One region of the Psychrobacillus sp. AK 1817 genome, then DNA from elsewhere that is predicted to be linked to it. Evidence: a T-box and tRNA genes for the amino acid it is inferred to sense, from the RefSeq annotation. Region 1 holds a T-box; the other regions hold tRNA genes.
The links. A T-box is a leader RNA that pairs with one kind of tRNA and senses whether it is charged. The one in region 1 lies ahead of thrS (threonine--tRNA ligase), so its partner is inferred to be a tRNA-Thr.

Region 1 (5,141 bases):
TGTTATCCCATTGAGCGCCTGTGTAGGAGTTCACGCAGGGGAAGGTACAACTGGACTAAGCTGGGTAAAATATTAATATATAAAGTGGAGGGTTTGCTGCTATTTCGCAAACTCTTCTTTTAATAAGGAGCAAATAGCAGCATCACAAAAACGGCCTTTTTCAAATGCTGATTTTCTTAATGTCCCCTCGTACACAAATCCTGCCTTTTCTAAAGTTCTTCTCGAAGCAATATTCTCCGGGTCATATAGTGCTTCAATTCTATGCAGATCCATTTTTTCAAAACCATGTTTTAAAATTGGCTCTAAAACCTCTGTCATTACTCCAGCTCTCCAAAACTCTGGCGTAACCTCAAAACCGATTTCCGCCTTAAAATGTTCTTTTTCCCAATTATGATAGCCGCAGCTTCCTACAATCTTATTGTCTTTCTTAGTTGCTATTCCCCAACGTAACCCCTCATTTTTATGGTACCTTTTTTGCCAGTTATCAATTATTTTTCTTGCTTCGCTAATATCCTTCAAGACATCTAAATCATAATATTTCATGACCTCGTCCTGTGAAAAATAATGGAATACCTCTGTCGCATCGTTTGCTTCTATTTGGCGCAATAAAAATCGTTCTGTTTCCATCCTCGGAAACCTCTTCTTACGTAGATCATAGCCCAATAATATAAAGAATTGAGCAATCGCAAGAATTCCTACTAATGCGCTAACAAAGATGCTAATCCAAACATGTGCAGAAAATTTCACATCGCCTAGAGGCCCTACTTTTGGCTGATACATGTCGTATACACCATAAATATTACCTCCTAATAAAACAATTCCTGCAAACAATACAAGCCATTTCATCTTGCTATACCCCCTCTTTAGCATTTATTCGAGATAGAAGCTTTAAAATCCTTTTCTCTGCGAAACTTGGGAGCTTAACTGCTCTAGGTGACCCCGTTTACGACAATCCCCACGGTTTTTACGACAATCTGGCCATGCTTTACGACAATAACGCGGCAGTTTACTACAATCTACGCATTTCTCACTCGTTTTGACCCCGTTTACGACAATCCTCACTATTATTACTACAATCTAGACATGCTTTACGACAATGTCGCGGTAGTTTACTACAATCCACGCATTTCTCACTCGTTTTGACCCCGTTTACGACAATCCTCACTATTATTACTACAATCTAGACATGCTTTACGACAATGTCGCGGTAGTTTACTACAATCCACGCATTTCTCACTCGTATTCACCAGATTTACGACAATCTCCACGGTTTTTACGACAATCCCGCCATGCTTTACGACAATGCCGCGGTAGTTTACTACAATCCACGCATTACTCATTCGTTTTGACCCCGTTTACGACAATCCCCACGGTTTTTACGACAATCCCGCCATGCTTTACGACAATGTCGCGGTAGTTTACTACAATCCACGCATTGCTTACTCGTTTTGACCAGATTTGCGACAATCCTCACTATTATTACTACAATCTAGACATGTTTTACTACATCCAGGCATTACTTACTCGCTTTGACCAACTTCGCGATTTATTGTCCTAGCTGCTGTTCAATAAAAGCTTCCACTTTCATTTCACCAAGACTTCCAGCTTTATGCTTCCTAACGGAAACAATCTGCTTCTCCATTTCTTGGTCTCCGATAATCAGCATGTAAGGATGCTTTTGCATTGCCGCCTCTCTTATTTTTAGTCCTATTTTTTCTACACGGTCATCTATCTCCACTCGGTATCCCTTCTGCTCTAGCTGTTGCTTTACATCTTCTGCATAAGCGACATGTGCATCTGCAATGGGTAAGACTTTTACTTGTACTGGTGCTAGCCAGAGAGGGAAACTGCCTTGAAAGTGTTCTAATAAAATAGCCATAAAACGTTCTATAGAGCCATAGATGGCACGATGAATCATGATAGGCTGACGCAATTGGTTATTCTCATCGACATACTGACAATTGAATTTTTCAGGCATTTGAAAATCAAGTTGTACTGTTCCACACTGCCAACTTCGTCCAAGCGAATCAAGTATATGAAAGTCGATCTTAGGACCATAAAAGGCTCCATCTCCTTCGTTTACTTGATAATCGACTTGTTTGCTTTTTAGTACAGATTCTAGTGCTTCTTCTGCCTGATCCCATGCCTCTACGGAGCCCATAAAATCTTCCGGACGAGTCGATAGCTCAACCTTATAGCTAAAGCCAAACTCCTTATAGAATTCATCTACTAGATCTATCACCTTAGCAAGCTCACTCTCAATCTGATCTTCCAGAACAAATAAATGTGCATCATCCTGAGTAAATGCTCTAACACGTAATAGTCCATTCAGTGACCCCGAAAGCTCATGGCGATGTACTAATCCTAGCTCAGCATATCGTATAGGCAGCTCTCGATACCCTCTTCTTTTACTATTAAAAATTAATACTGCTCCAGGACAATTCATTGGCTTTATAGCATATTTTTGTTCATCTACATCTGCAAAATACATATTTTCATGGTAATGGTCCCAGTGACCTGATTTTTCCCAGAGTTCCTGCTTCATCATAATAGGAGTTTTTATCTCCTGGTAGCCTGCTCGCTGATGCTTCTCTCTCCAAATTTTTTCAAGCTCATTTCGTAAAATCATTCCTTTCGGCAAATAAAATGGCATACCCGGCGCTTCCTCCATGGACATAAATAATTCTAATTGCTGACCCAATTTTTGGTGATTTAATCTTTCCTCTGCTTTTACTGACATAATAAATTCCTCCTATTTTTTAAATAAAATCAAAAAGACCACACCCGTCCCGGTCAAGGGACGAGTGTGGTCGTGGTTCCACCCTATTTTGTCGTACTTAATAAAAATACGACTCTCATAAAAGATAACGGTTTCCCGATTACGGATACTAGCAGTAATAGCGTTCCCCCTAATAGCTCTAAGGTGGTAAACCATTCTACTTTCTCGCAGGGCTTTCAGCCGGTGACCCTGCTCTCTAAACAGAAAACATTGAATGATTCGTGTCCTTTTCACAGCTCAAATATAAAATTACTCATGCAAAAAACCACACCCGTCCTGGTAAAGGGACGAGTGTGGTCGTGGTTCCACCCTAATTTTGCAATTCTTAAAGTGAATTGCCTCAAAATGAAGATAACGGTTCCCCGATTATGGATACTTACTGTTCACCATAATAGCTCCAAGGTGGTAAATCATTCGTTTTTCCTACAGGGATTTCAGCCGACGACCCTGCTCTCTAATAAGAAATTATCTAAATGACTCATGTCCTTTTCTTTGCCTAAAAAAGTTAAATTGATTTTTAATAGTATATTCAACAAGTTTTGAATAGTCAACTATTTTTTTAAACCATACTTCTACCCATTACAACGGTATGATAATATTCCCCTTTAGCTAGCATTTTATCGTTTTTTAAAATTCCTTCTACTTCGAAACCATATTTTTGATATAGGGCAATTGCCTTCTCGTTCGTATGTAATACGCTTAACGCAATCTTTTTAATATCATTGGCATCTGCCCAAGCAATAGATTCCTTTAAAAAATTTGTTCCAATTCTTAATCCCCAGTATTCTTTCAAGATGCAGACCCCAAACTCTACTTTATGGGCAAATCGTTTTAAATCGCTTCCCTCACACCTTGAGAATCCAACAATCTGATGATTCACTTCAGCTACTAAAAAAAGATTTTTATCAGATTGGGAATCATTTTCTATTAATTCTTTAAATCCTTCTTTATCTATAAACGCTTCCCCTTGTTCTCTATCTAGGTTTTGTGTTTCTCCATCTATTTGCAGCCTTACCTTAGACAGTTGGTCGGCATCTAATTGACTCGCAGATCTGACTGTATAGGAGATACCCCTAATATTAAATCCCTTTGACTCTATTAGCATTTCCTGTTTCCCACTTTTCTTTATTTATTCTTATCAAAATTCCTTTTAGCCAGCTGCTGTATAGGATCCCAAACCCCGTTAAACGGAGGGGCATACGCTAAGTCCAAATCTAATAAGTCAGGAAGCTTCATGCTATGGTATAGCGCAGTAGCTAAAACATCGGTACGCTTATCTACCCCATGTCCACCCACGATCTGTCCACCTAGAAGCAACTGATCTTCTTTACGATGAAGCAATTTAATCGTCATTAACTCTTTACCAGGATAATACCCTGCAATATCTGTTGCCTCCAGCGTACTTGTTTCAAAGGGAATGTCTAATTCCTTTACTTCTTTTTCTGATAGTCCTGTTCTACCAATTGACAATTCGAAGAACTTCATAATAGAGGTGCCGACAATACCTTTAAAAGGTATTTTATTACCAACCATATTGAACCCAGCTAGTCTGCCTTGTTTATTGGCAGTAGTACCCAAAGGGATATAATCGTTTTTTTGTTTGATACGATTATAATGTGTAGCACAATCACCTGCAGCGTATATATATGGGATGCTTGTTTCCATATATTCGTTTACGATAATAGCTCCATTTGAAAGAGTTTCTATTCCCGTATTCTTTAGGAAAAAGGTTGAAGGTTTTATTCCAATTGCTAACAACACTAAATCTGTCGAATAAGTCCCTTTGTCAGTCACTACAGATTGTACTCGTCCCTTCCCAGTAAATGATCGAACTTCCTCATTTAGTTTAAGCTCCACTTGTTTTTCCTTTGCTTTTTGATGTAGCATATCTGCCATCTCAGGATCAAGGATTGGCATTAACTGTTCTCCTCGTTGGATAATTCGAACCTCTTTACCAATTTCCTTTATATTTTCTGCCATTTCTAAGCCGATATATCCTCCACCTATGATGGTTACATGTTCTACTTCTTTTAAATCGGCTATTAACGCCTCCGTTTGAGGAATTGTTTTAAACGTATGTATCCCATCTAATTGTGTACCCTCCCAGTCAGGTACAACTGAACTAGCCCCTGTAGCTACTAATAGACGATCATATTTAATCTCAAAGCTTTCTCCGCTTCCTAAGACATTACCAGTAACTGTTTGATTTACAGGGTTTACTTTGGTCACTTCATGTCCAATTTTTGCATCTATCTTGTATTTGGTCCGGAACATCTCCACACTGCGTGCTATAACATCTGTTGTTGAAAACACCTTTTTACCAACAACGTAAGGTAACCCACATTGACCGTACGAATAAATA
Region 2 (5,141 bases), 190 kb from region 1:
AGGATAGGGTTTACTTCCACAAACTCTGCTGAAGTAATTAAATGGGAAGAATACAGCATTTCCATAGCTAAGTGACTTTCACGATAGCTTATTCCACCTGGTACTGGTGTCCCTACTCCAGGAGTATAAAGTGGATCTAGTCCATCTAAATCTAATGATAAATGAACTCCGTCTACTTTACGTTCTAGGAAATAATCCATTGTTTGATTCATAACCTCTGTCATCCCGAGTTTATCTATTTCATGCATGGAGAAAACTTTAATACCTTTTTCTTTAATCAGTTCTCTTTCCCCTGGATCAACTGAACGTGCTCCGATGATTACAATGTTCTCCGGTTTAATCTTTGGCGCAAAGTCACGGATATTCACTAAATCATCATGACCTAGGCCAATACTTACTGCTAGCGGCATTCCGTGAATATTACCTGATGGAGATGTTTCAGCTGTGTTTAAGTCAGCATGAGCATCATACCAAATAACACCTAGATTTTCATATTGATCCGAGAGCCCTGCTAATGTACCAATTGCAATGCTATGGTCTCCTCCAAGGACAAGTGGAAATTCTCCTTCTGTCACAACGGAATGGACTTTGTTAGCTAAAGCTGTATTTGCTTCTATCACTTGTTCTAAATTTCGAAGAGTTGTATTAGGTGACTTTTCTTCTCTAGTTTGACTGATTAAAATGTCTCCTTCATCTTTCACCGTATGCCCAAGAGCTTTTAAACGCTCAACGACACCAGCATATCGTATGGCACTAGGTCCCATGTCGACTCCTCTTCTATTTTGCCCAAGATCCATAGGAACACCGATAATTGATACATTTAATTTATTCATTATTTTATACCCCCTTCAGTTCATACATCCATTGTAAATCCTAAGGGTCAGTTGGCTCAACCGAGCAATTTTATGTATATTTATTCAATAAAAACTTTAGTTGTTTTTTAACCTCTGCCCACTCATAATCCACAATGGAGTATACCACTGTATTTCTAACTGTTCCATCAGACCTGATGCGTTCATTTCTTAACACACCTTCTCTGATACCCCCAATCCTTTCAATTGCTTGTTGAGATGGCAAATTTAGCTCATCAGTTTTAAACTGTACGCGGATCATACCAAGATCTTCAAAGCAATAATTGAGCAGCAAAAGTTTACATGTCGTGTTCACATGTGTACGTTGATATTGTTTTCCATAGAAAGTAGAACCGATTTCACAAGCATGATTAACTCGATCTATGTTATAAATGCGAGTAGTACCCATTATTTTTTTGGTAGTAGTGTGTTCTACTACATAAGCAATAGCATTTTTTTGGTCATTCATCTGCTCAATACCAGCTTGTAGCCATTGCCTTAACTGCTGCTCATCCTCTATCTTATTTAGCATATATTTAAATACGCTAGGCTCGTATAGCTCCCATAGCATAGATATATCCGATTCGGTTAATAACCTTAACGTAACGTCTTTATGAGTTAATTTTTCCACCGATTACACACCCTTTGTTCTTTTTTCTAATCATAACGCTTTTAGAGTATGATGAATATATTTTTTGAATCAAAAAAACTCTTCCCATATTAAATGGAAAGAGTTTTATAGATGGAGCCTAGCGGGATCGAACCGCTGACCTCCTGCGTGCAAGGCAGGCGCTCTCCCAGCTGAGCTAAGGCCCCACAATTTATGCTGAGTTGTAATGGCTGGGGTACCTGGATTCGAACCAGGGCATGACGGAATCAAAATCCGTTGCCTTACCGCTTGGCTATACCCCAATAACTGGTGGAGGGGGACGGATTCGAACCGCCGAACCCTAAGGAGCGGATTTACAGTCCGCCGCGTTTAGCCACTTCGCTACCCCTCCAGGCTAATCATAAAACATAAATGGTGGAGGATGACGGGCTCGAACCGCCGACCCTCTGCTTGTAAGGCAGATGCTCTCCCAGCTGAGCTAATCCTCCGTTGCTGTGTCCTAATTAAAAACCGGACAATAAATATTTTAGCATAAAGCCTTCTTCAAAACAAGCACTTTTTTATGTATGTTTTACCTGCTCTTAGTAATGAGAAAAGCTTCCAACCGGATTTGAACCGGTGACCTCTTCCTTACCATGGAAGCACTCTACCTACTGAGCTATGGAAGCATAAAAATGGCTCCGAAGGTAGGACTCGAACCTACGACCGATCGGTTAACAGCCGATTGCTCTACCACTGAGCTACTTCGGAACGTTCTTATCATTTAAAGTACAAATATAATTATAACAAGTATACTTTAAATTTCAAGCTTAATTTAGATATTTTCCCAATGAAATATTTAAAATGTAATATTATAGAATTTAAGGAGTTGAAGTAAAATATTTTGTTTAAATATGTACTCTTTTTCTATATTTGGAATTATTTCATTGGAATTGCTTCACCATATTATATTGGCCTTTAAATATTTAATTATACATGGAAAGTTAGTTTAATTGATCCTTTTGAAATGGATAGTGTGTTTCCTGATGGCTTTGGACTGGTCTTTTGCTATAAGATAACCGAGGATTTTTTTGAGAGGGAATTGTTATCCTTCCTACGAGTAGAGCGGCTCCCGAAGATACAATTTCGGGAGCTATCCTATTTCTTTATAAGTGGAGGACTTCTTATCTTTTTATTAACAAGGCTATGTTAAAGTGAAAGGTTGATTTAAAATTCACAAAAAGTGAGCTGGAAAGTGTATCTTCAAGCTCATGCATTTACTGTCCATTTTACTAAAGTGATTATAAGTTAAAATAGGAAATAATGACTTCACCAAATGGTTGAAATCAAGCGAATTATTACTCTTGGTATAAACATTATGATGTTCCAGACCACTTCCACCAATCTCACCTAAAACTTCTTTAAAAAACCCATCCTGCTTTTCTTTTTTTCTTTGCCATCCAACATCTCCGAATCCCTTAATTTACACCTTCGGTAACGAAACTGCCGCGTTAGTGTAACGTGAACACCTTCATAATTTTTTTCTATTTTAACAATAATATTCAGTATTGATTAAATTAATTTTAATATATGTTGGGCAACCTTCACCATACCATTTTTCGATAAATTAACTTTTTTCTTTATCAGAGCCATTAACAATAATAGAACATTTGCATATATAAGAAACACTTAACATTATTAACGAATAGCTTCTTTAGATTTAGATGCTTTTGGGCTGCGAAACCAGATGGACGGCAATTTCTTCGTCAGCCGTAGTCGATCAGTTCTCGCGTATGCTATACGCTCCGAGCCTCTCTTCCTTGCTTCCTTGAACTCTTTGCCCCTCTGCTTTCTCGCACACTTGCTCAGATAGAAATGGTTAGTGCCTTCGGCACTTCTAATTTCTTTATAGAACAAACAAAAAGCCGCCACCGATTACTCGGTAACGACTTCCTATAGTGCCCAGCGACGTCCTACTCTTGCAGGGGAACCCCCAACTACCATCGGCGCGGCTGCGAAACCAGATGGGCGGAAGATTTCTTCGTCAGCCGCAGTCGATCGGTTCTCGCGTATGCTATACGCTCCGAGCCTCTCTTCCTTGCTTCCTCGAACTCTTTACCCCTCTGCTTTCTCGCACACTTGCTTAGATAATGATGATTGCCTTCGGCCTTTTTCTCTTAATACAAAAAAGCCGCCACCGATTACTCGGTAACGACTTCCTATAGTGCCCAGCGACGTCCTACTCTTGCAGGGGGAGACCCCCAACTACCATCGGCGCTGAAGAGCTTAACTTCCGTGTTCGGTATGGGAACGGGTGTGACCTCTTCGCCATCATCACTAGACTTTTCGGCTTTCAATCCACTGCGCATTGCGTTGTCAACTTCGCTCGTTCAGTCAGTCACGTACGTAAGTACGCTCCTTCCTTCGCTCACTCGTTTCCTAGCACTGCTTGTGTTTTGAAATCCTCTTGAGTTGTTCACTCAAAACTGGATAAAAGACATCATTAGAAACAAACAATTTGGTTAAGTCCTCGATCGATTAGTATTCGTCAGCTGCACGTGTCGCCACGCTTCCACCCCGAACCTATCTACCTCATCGTCTTTGAGGGATCTTACTTACTTGCGTAATGGGAAATCTCATCTTGAGGGGGGCTTCGTGCTTAGATGCTTTCAGCACTTATCCCGTCCACACATAGCTACCCAGCGATGCCCTTGGCAGAACAACTGGTACACCAGCGGTGTGTCCATCCCGGTCCTCTCGTACTAAGGACAGCTCCTCTCAAATTTCCTACGCCCACGACGGATAGGGACCGAACTGTCTCACGACGTTCTGAACCCAGCTCGCGTACCGCTTTAATGGGCGAACAGCCCAACCCTTGGGACCGACTACAGCCCCAGGATGCGATGAGCCGACATCGAGGTGCCAAACCTCCCCGTCGATGTGGACTCTTGGGGGAGATAAGCCTGTTATCCCCGGGGTAGCTTTTATCCGTTGAGCGATGGCCCTTCCATGCGGAACCACCGGATCACTAAGCCCGTCTTTCGACCCTGCTCGACTTGTAGGTCTCGCAGTCAAGCTCCCTTCTGCCTTTACACTCTTCGAATGATTTCCAACCATTCTGAGGGAACCTTTGGGCGCCTCCGTTACACTTTAGGAGGCGACCGCCCCAGTCAAACTGCCCGCCTGACACTGTCTCCTACCCGGGTTACGGGTATGGGTTAGAATTTCAATACAACCAGGGTAGTATCCCACCGACGCCTCCTCCGAAGCTGGCGCTCCGGGCTCTAAGGCTCCTACCTATCCTGTACAAGTTGCACCAAAATTCAATATCAAGCTACAGTAAAGCTCCACGGGGTCTTTCCGTCCTGTCGCGGGTAACCTGCATCTTCACAGGTACTATAATTTCACCGAGTCTCTCGTTGAGACAGTGCCCAGATCGTTACGCCTTTCGTGCGGGTCGGAACTTACCCGACAAGGAATTTCGCTACCTTAGGACCGTTATAGTTACGGCCGCCGTTTACTGGGGCTTCAATTCGCACCTTCGCTTGCGCTAAGCACTCCTCTTAACCTTCCAGCACCGGGCAGGCGTCAGCCCCTATACTTCACCTTACGGTTTTGCAGAGACCTGTGTTTTTGCTAAACAGTCGCCTGGGCCTATTCACTGCGGCTCTTCTAGGCTATACACCCAAAAGAGCACCCCT
Region 3 (5,141 bases), 490 kb from region 1:
CCTCTAACGAGGTGGGAGGTGCCCGTACCGCAAACCGACACAGGTAGTCGAGGAGAGAATCCTAAGGTGAGCGAGAGAACTCTCGTTAAGGAACTCGGCAAAATGACCCCGTAACTTCGGGAGAAGGGGTGCTCTTTTGGGTGTATAGCCTAGAAGAGCCGCAGTGAATAGGCCCAGGCGACTGTTTAGCAAAAACACAGGTCTCTGCAAAACCGTAAGGTGAAGTATAGGGGCTGACGCCTGCCCGGTGCTGGAAGGTTAAGAGGAGTGCTTAGCGCAAGCGAAGGTGCGAATTGAAGCCCCAGTAAACGGCGGCCGTAACTATAACGGTCCTAAGGTAGCGAAATTCCTTGTCGGGTAAGTTCCGACCCGCACGAAAGGCGTAACGATCTGGGCACTGTCTCAACGAGAGACTCGGTGAAATTATAGTACCTGTGAAGATGCAGGTTACCCGCGACAGGACGGAAAGACCCCGTGGAGCTTTACTGTAGCTTGATATTGAATTTTGGTGCAACTTGTACAGGATAGGTAGGAGCCTTAGAGCCCGGAGCGCCAGCTTCGGAGGAGGCGTCGGTGGGATACTACCCTGGTTGTATTGAAATTCTAACCCATACCCGTAACCCGGGTAGGAGACAGTGTCAGGCGGGCAGTTTGACTGGGGCGGTCGCCTCCTAAAGTGTAACGGAGGCGCCCAAAGGTTCCCTCAGAATGGTTGGAAATCATTCGAAGAGTGTAAAGGCAGAAGGGAGCTTGACTGCGAGACCTACAAGTCGAGCAGGGTCGAAAGACGGGCTTAGTGATCCGGTGGTTCCGCATGGAAGGGCCATCGCTCAACGGATAAAAGCTACCCGGGGATAACAGGCTTATCTCCCCCAAGAGTCCACATCGACGGGGAGGTTTGGCACCTCGATGTCGGCTCATCGCATCCTGGGGCTGTAGTCGGTCCCAAGGGTTGGGCTGTTCGCCCATTAAAGCGGTACGCGAGCTGGGTTCAGAACGTCGTGAGACAGTTCGGTCCCTATCCGTCGTGGGCGTAGGAAATTTGAGAGGAGCTGTCCTTAGTACGAGAGGACCGGGATGGACACACCGCTGGTGTACCAGTTGTTCTGCCAAGGGCATCGCTGGGTAGCTATGTGTGGACGGGATAAGTGCTGAAAGCATCTAAGCACGAAGCCCCCCTCAAGATGAGATTTCCCATTACGCAAGTAAGTAAGATCCCTCAAAGACGATGAGGTAGATAGGTTCGGGGTGGAAGCGTGGCGACACGTGCAGCTGACGAATACTAATCGATCGAGGACTTAACCAAATTGTTTGTTTCTAATGATGTCAGTTTATTCAGTTTTGAAAGAATAATATTTTTTTGATAATAAGGCTTGTAAAACTCTACAAACTTGTTATAATAGAACTTGTCTTTCAATTAAATTATTCAAGTCTAGTGATGATGGCGAAGAGGTCACACCCGTTCCCATACCGAACACGGAAGTTAAGCTCTTCAGCGCCGATGGTAGTTGGGGGTCTCCCCCTGCAAGAGTAGGACGTCGCTGGGCTTGTAATAAGAAATTAATATTACCCAGGAGGATTAGCTCAGCTGGGAGAGCATCTGCCTTACAAGCAGAGGGTCGGCGGTTCGAGCCCGTCATCCTCCACCATAACTTTACTCCTGCCGGAGTAGCTCAACTGGTAGAGCAACTGACTTGTAATCAGTAGGTTGAGGGTTCAAGTCCTTTCTCCGGCACCATTTTTCGAGCCATTAGCTCAGTTGGTAGAGCATCTGACTTTTAATCAGAGGGTCGTAGGTTCGAATCCTACATGGCTCATTCACTTTTTGTGAAATAAATATGCGGGTGTGGCGGAACTGGCAGACGCACTAGACTTAGGATCTAGCGCCGCAAGGCGTGGGGGTTCGACTCCCTTCACCCGCACCATTTAACTTAATAACCGAGCGGAAGTAGTTCAGTGGTAGAACACCACCTTGCCAAGGTGGGGGTCGCGAGTTCGAACCTCGTCTTCCGCTCCAAAGATTCATCAAAGTGCCGGGGTGGCGGAACTGGCAGACGCACAGGACTTAAAATCCTGCGGTAGGTGACTACCGTACCGGTTCGATTCCGGTCCTCGGCACCACTTTTATGAAACATTAGCGCCCGTAGCTCAATTGGATAGAGCGTCTGACTACGGATCAGAAGGTTGTGGGTTCGACTCCTGCCGGGCGCGCCATATATACGGGAAGTAGCTCAGCTTGGTAGAGCACTTGGTTTGGGACCAAGGGGTCGCAGGTTCGAATCCTGTCTTCCCGACCAGTTATTTATAATATTGGGGCCTTAGCTCAGCTGGGAGAGCGCCTGCCTTGCACGCAGGAGGTCAGCGGTTCGATCCCGCTAGGCTCCACCATGAACATTGAAAACTGAACATGCAAAACGTTAAGACATATAGCATCAAACAACTTCGGTTGTATTGACGCAAAACAATTTTTGACATCATTTAATGATGATGCCAGCAAAACAAAATGAGCTTTTTAAGTTCTCTATTATGGAGAGTTTGATCCTGGCTCAGGACGAACGCTGGCGGCGTGCCTAATACATGCAAGTCGAGCGAATGATGAAGAAGCTTGCTTCTTCTGATTTAGCGGCGGACGGGTGAGTAACACGTGGGCAACCTGCCCTGTAGATTGGGATAACTCCGGGAAACCGGGGCTAATACCGAATAATCCATTTCCTCACATGAGGAGATGTTAAAAGACGGTCTCGGCTGTCACTACAGGATGGGCCCGCGGCGCATTAGCTAGTTGGTGAGGTAACGGCTCACCAAGGCGACGATGCGTAGCCGACCTGAGAGGGTGATCGGCCACACTGGGACTGAGACACGGCCCAGACTCCTACGGGAGGCAGCAGTAGGGAATCTTCCACAATGGACGAAAGTCTGATGGAGCAACGCCGCGTGAGTGAAGAAGGTTTTCGGATCGTAAAACTCTGTTGTGAGGGAAGAACAAGTACGAGAGTAACTGCTCGTACCTTGACGGTACCTCATTAGAAAGCCACGGCTAACTACGTGCCAGCAGCCGCGGTAATACGTAGGTGGCAAGCGTTGTCCGGAATTATTGGGCGTAAAGCGCGCGCAGGCGGTCCTTTAAGTCTGATGTGAAAGCCCACGGCTCAACCGTGGAGGGTCATTGGAAACTGGGGGACTTGAGTACAGAAGAGGAAAGCGGAATTCCAAGTGTAGCGGTGAAATGCGTAGAGATTTGGAGGAACACCAGTGGCGAAGGCGGCTTTCTGGTCTGTAACTGACGCTGAGGCGCGAAAGCGTGGGGAGCAAACAGGATTAGATACCCTGGTAGTCCACGCCGTAAACGATGAGTGCTAAGTGTTAGGGGGTTTCCGCCCCTTAGTGCTGCAGCTAACGCATTAAGCACTCCGCCTGGGGAGTACGGTCGCAAGACTGAAACTCAAAGGAATTGACGGGGGCCCGCACAAGCGGTGGAGCATGTGGTTTAATTCGAAGCAACGCGAAGAACCTTACCAGGTCTTGACATCCCGCTGACCGGCCTAGAGATAGGCTTTTCCCTTCGGGGACAGCGGTGACAGGTGGTGCATGGTTGTCGTCAGCTCGTGTCGTGAGATGTTGGGTTAAGTCCCGCAACGAGCGCAACCCTTGATCTTAGTTGCCAGCATTCAGTTGGGCACTCTAAGGTGACTGCCGGTGATAAACCGGAGGAAGGTGGGGATGACGTCAAATCATCATGCCCCTTATGACCTGGGCTACACACGTGCTACAATGGACGGTACAGAGGGTCGCAACCCCGCGAGGGTGAGCTAATCCCATAAAACCGTTCTCAGTTCGGATTGTAGGCTGCAACTCGCCTACATGAAGCCGGAATCGCTAGTAATCGTGGATCAGCATGCCACGGTGAATACGTTCCCGGGCCTTGTACACACCGCCCGTCACACCACGAGAGTTTGTAACACCCGAAGTCGGTGGGGTAACCCTTTTGGGAGCCAGCCGCCGAAGGTGGGACAGATGATTGGGGTGAAGTCGTAACAAGGTAGCCGTATCGGAAGGTGCGGCTGGATCACCTCCTTTCTAAGGATATATTCGGAATACAGATCTTTATCTGTATCTTAACGTTTTGCAGTTCAGTTTTGAATGTTCATGTATATTAACATATAATAGATATGGAAATTCAAAGAGGGCCTATAGCTCAGCTGGTTAGAGCGCACGCCTGATAAGCGTGAGGTCGATGGTTCGAGTCCATTTAGGCCCACCATACCTTTTTTTATTTCGGGGCCTTAGCTCAGCTGGGAGAGCGCCTGCCTTGCACGCAGGAGGTCAGCGGTTCGATCCCGCTAGGCTCCACCAACGAAATAATTTTGTTCTTTGAAAACTGGATAAAACGACATCAAAAAAAGAAACAAACGCAAGATATTCAAATTGTGATCACTTACGTGATCGCAAGTGTAGTACTTTTAACTTTTAGGTTAAGTTAATAAGGGCGCACGGTGGATGCCTTGGCACTAGGAGTCGACGAAGGACGGCACTAACACCGATATGCTTCGGGGAGCTGTAAGTGAGCTTCGATCCGGAGATTTCCGAATGGGGAAACCCACTGCCCGTAATGGGGCAGTACATTTGCGTGAATACATAGCGCATCTGAGACACACCCAGGGAACTGAAACATCTAAGTACCTGGAGGAAGAGAAAGAAAATTCGATTCCCTGAGTAGCGGCGAGCGAAACGGGAAGAGCCCAAACCAAGAGGCTTGCCTCTTGGGGTTGTAGGACACTCTATACGGAGTTACAAAAGAATGAGTTAGATGAAGCGACCTGGAAAGGTCCGCAGGATAGGGTAAAAGCCCCGTAGTCCAAAATTCATTCCCTCCAGAGTGTATCCTGAGTACGGCGGAACACGTGAAATTCCGTCGGAATCCGGGAGGACCATCTCCCAAGGCTAAATACTACCTAGTGACCGATAGTGAACCAGTACCGTGAGGGAAAGGTGAAAAGCACCCCGGAAGGGGAGTGAAATAGACCCTGAAACCGTGTGCCTACAAATAGTCAAAGCCCGTTAACGGGTGATGGCGTGCCTTTTGTAGAATGAACCGGCGAGTTACGATTACATGCGAGGTTAAGTTGAGAAGACGGAGCCGC

Region 2: it has a tRNA-Thr gene. The T-box ahead of thrS (threonine--tRNA ligase) is inferred to sense a tRNA for this amino acid. The anticodon was not compared.
Region 3: it has a tRNA-Thr gene. The T-box ahead of thrS (threonine--tRNA ligase) is inferred to sense a tRNA for this amino acid. The anticodon was not compared.

What each region holds. Positions count from the first base shown of each region.
Region 1 covers NZ_CP031739.1:2,868,856-2,873,996, reverse strand. The annotation lists gene D0S48_RS14370 (DegV family protein) at 1-76, shown strand, start outside; gene D0S48_RS14365 (GNAT family N-acetyltransferase) at 100-846, opposite strand; gene D0S48_RS14360 (hypothetical protein) at 1,131-1,340, opposite strand; gene D0S48_RS21135 (hypothetical protein) at 1,333-1,467, opposite strand; gene thrS (threonine--tRNA ligase) at 1,547-2,740, opposite strand; T-box leader at 3,060-3,281, opposite strand; gene D0S48_RS14350 (GNAT family N-acetyltransferase) at 3,339-3,884, opposite strand; gene D0S48_RS14345 (FAD-dependent oxidoreductase) at 3,905-5,141, opposite strand, start outside.
Region 2 covers NZ_CP031739.1:2,681,862-2,687,002, reverse strand. The annotation lists gene rocF (arginase) at 1-833, opposite strand, end outside; gene D0S48_RS13420 (GNAT family N-acetyltransferase) at 904-1,482, opposite strand; tRNA gene D0S48_RS13415 (tRNA-Ala) at 1,595-1,667, opposite strand; tRNA gene D0S48_RS13410 (tRNA-Gln) at 1,689-1,763, opposite strand; tRNA gene D0S48_RS13405 (tRNA-Tyr) at 1,769-1,852, opposite strand; tRNA gene D0S48_RS13400 (tRNA-Val) at 1,874-1,949, opposite strand; tRNA gene D0S48_RS13395 (tRNA-Thr) at 2,057-2,129, opposite strand; tRNA gene D0S48_RS13390 (tRNA-Asn) at 2,137-2,211, opposite strand; rRNA gene rrf (5S ribosomal RNA) at 3,667-3,782, opposite strand; rRNA gene D0S48_RS13380 (23S ribosomal RNA) at 3,959-5,141, opposite strand, start outside.
Region 3 covers NZ_CP031739.1:2,379,117-2,384,257, reverse strand. The annotation lists rRNA gene D0S48_RS11830 (23S ribosomal RNA) at 1-1,306, shown strand, start outside; rRNA gene rrf (5S ribosomal RNA) at 1,432-1,547, shown strand; tRNA gene D0S48_RS11820 (tRNA-Val) at 1,574-1,649, shown strand; tRNA gene D0S48_RS11815 (tRNA-Thr) at 1,663-1,738, shown strand; tRNA gene D0S48_RS11810 (tRNA-Lys) at 1,745-1,817, shown strand; tRNA gene D0S48_RS11805 (tRNA-Leu) at 1,841-1,925, shown strand; tRNA gene D0S48_RS11800 (tRNA-Gly) at 1,943-2,017, shown strand; tRNA gene D0S48_RS11795 (tRNA-Leu) at 2,033-2,121, shown strand; tRNA gene D0S48_RS11790 (tRNA-Arg) at 2,138-2,214, shown strand; tRNA gene D0S48_RS11785 (tRNA-Pro) at 2,221-2,297, shown strand; tRNA gene D0S48_RS11780 (tRNA-Ala) at 2,313-2,388, shown strand; rRNA gene D0S48_RS11775 (16S ribosomal RNA) at 2,524-4,077, shown strand; tRNA gene D0S48_RS11770 (tRNA-Ile) at 4,185-4,261, shown strand; tRNA gene D0S48_RS11765 (tRNA-Ala) at 4,278-4,353, shown strand; rRNA gene D0S48_RS11760 (23S ribosomal RNA) at 4,471-5,141, shown strand, end outside.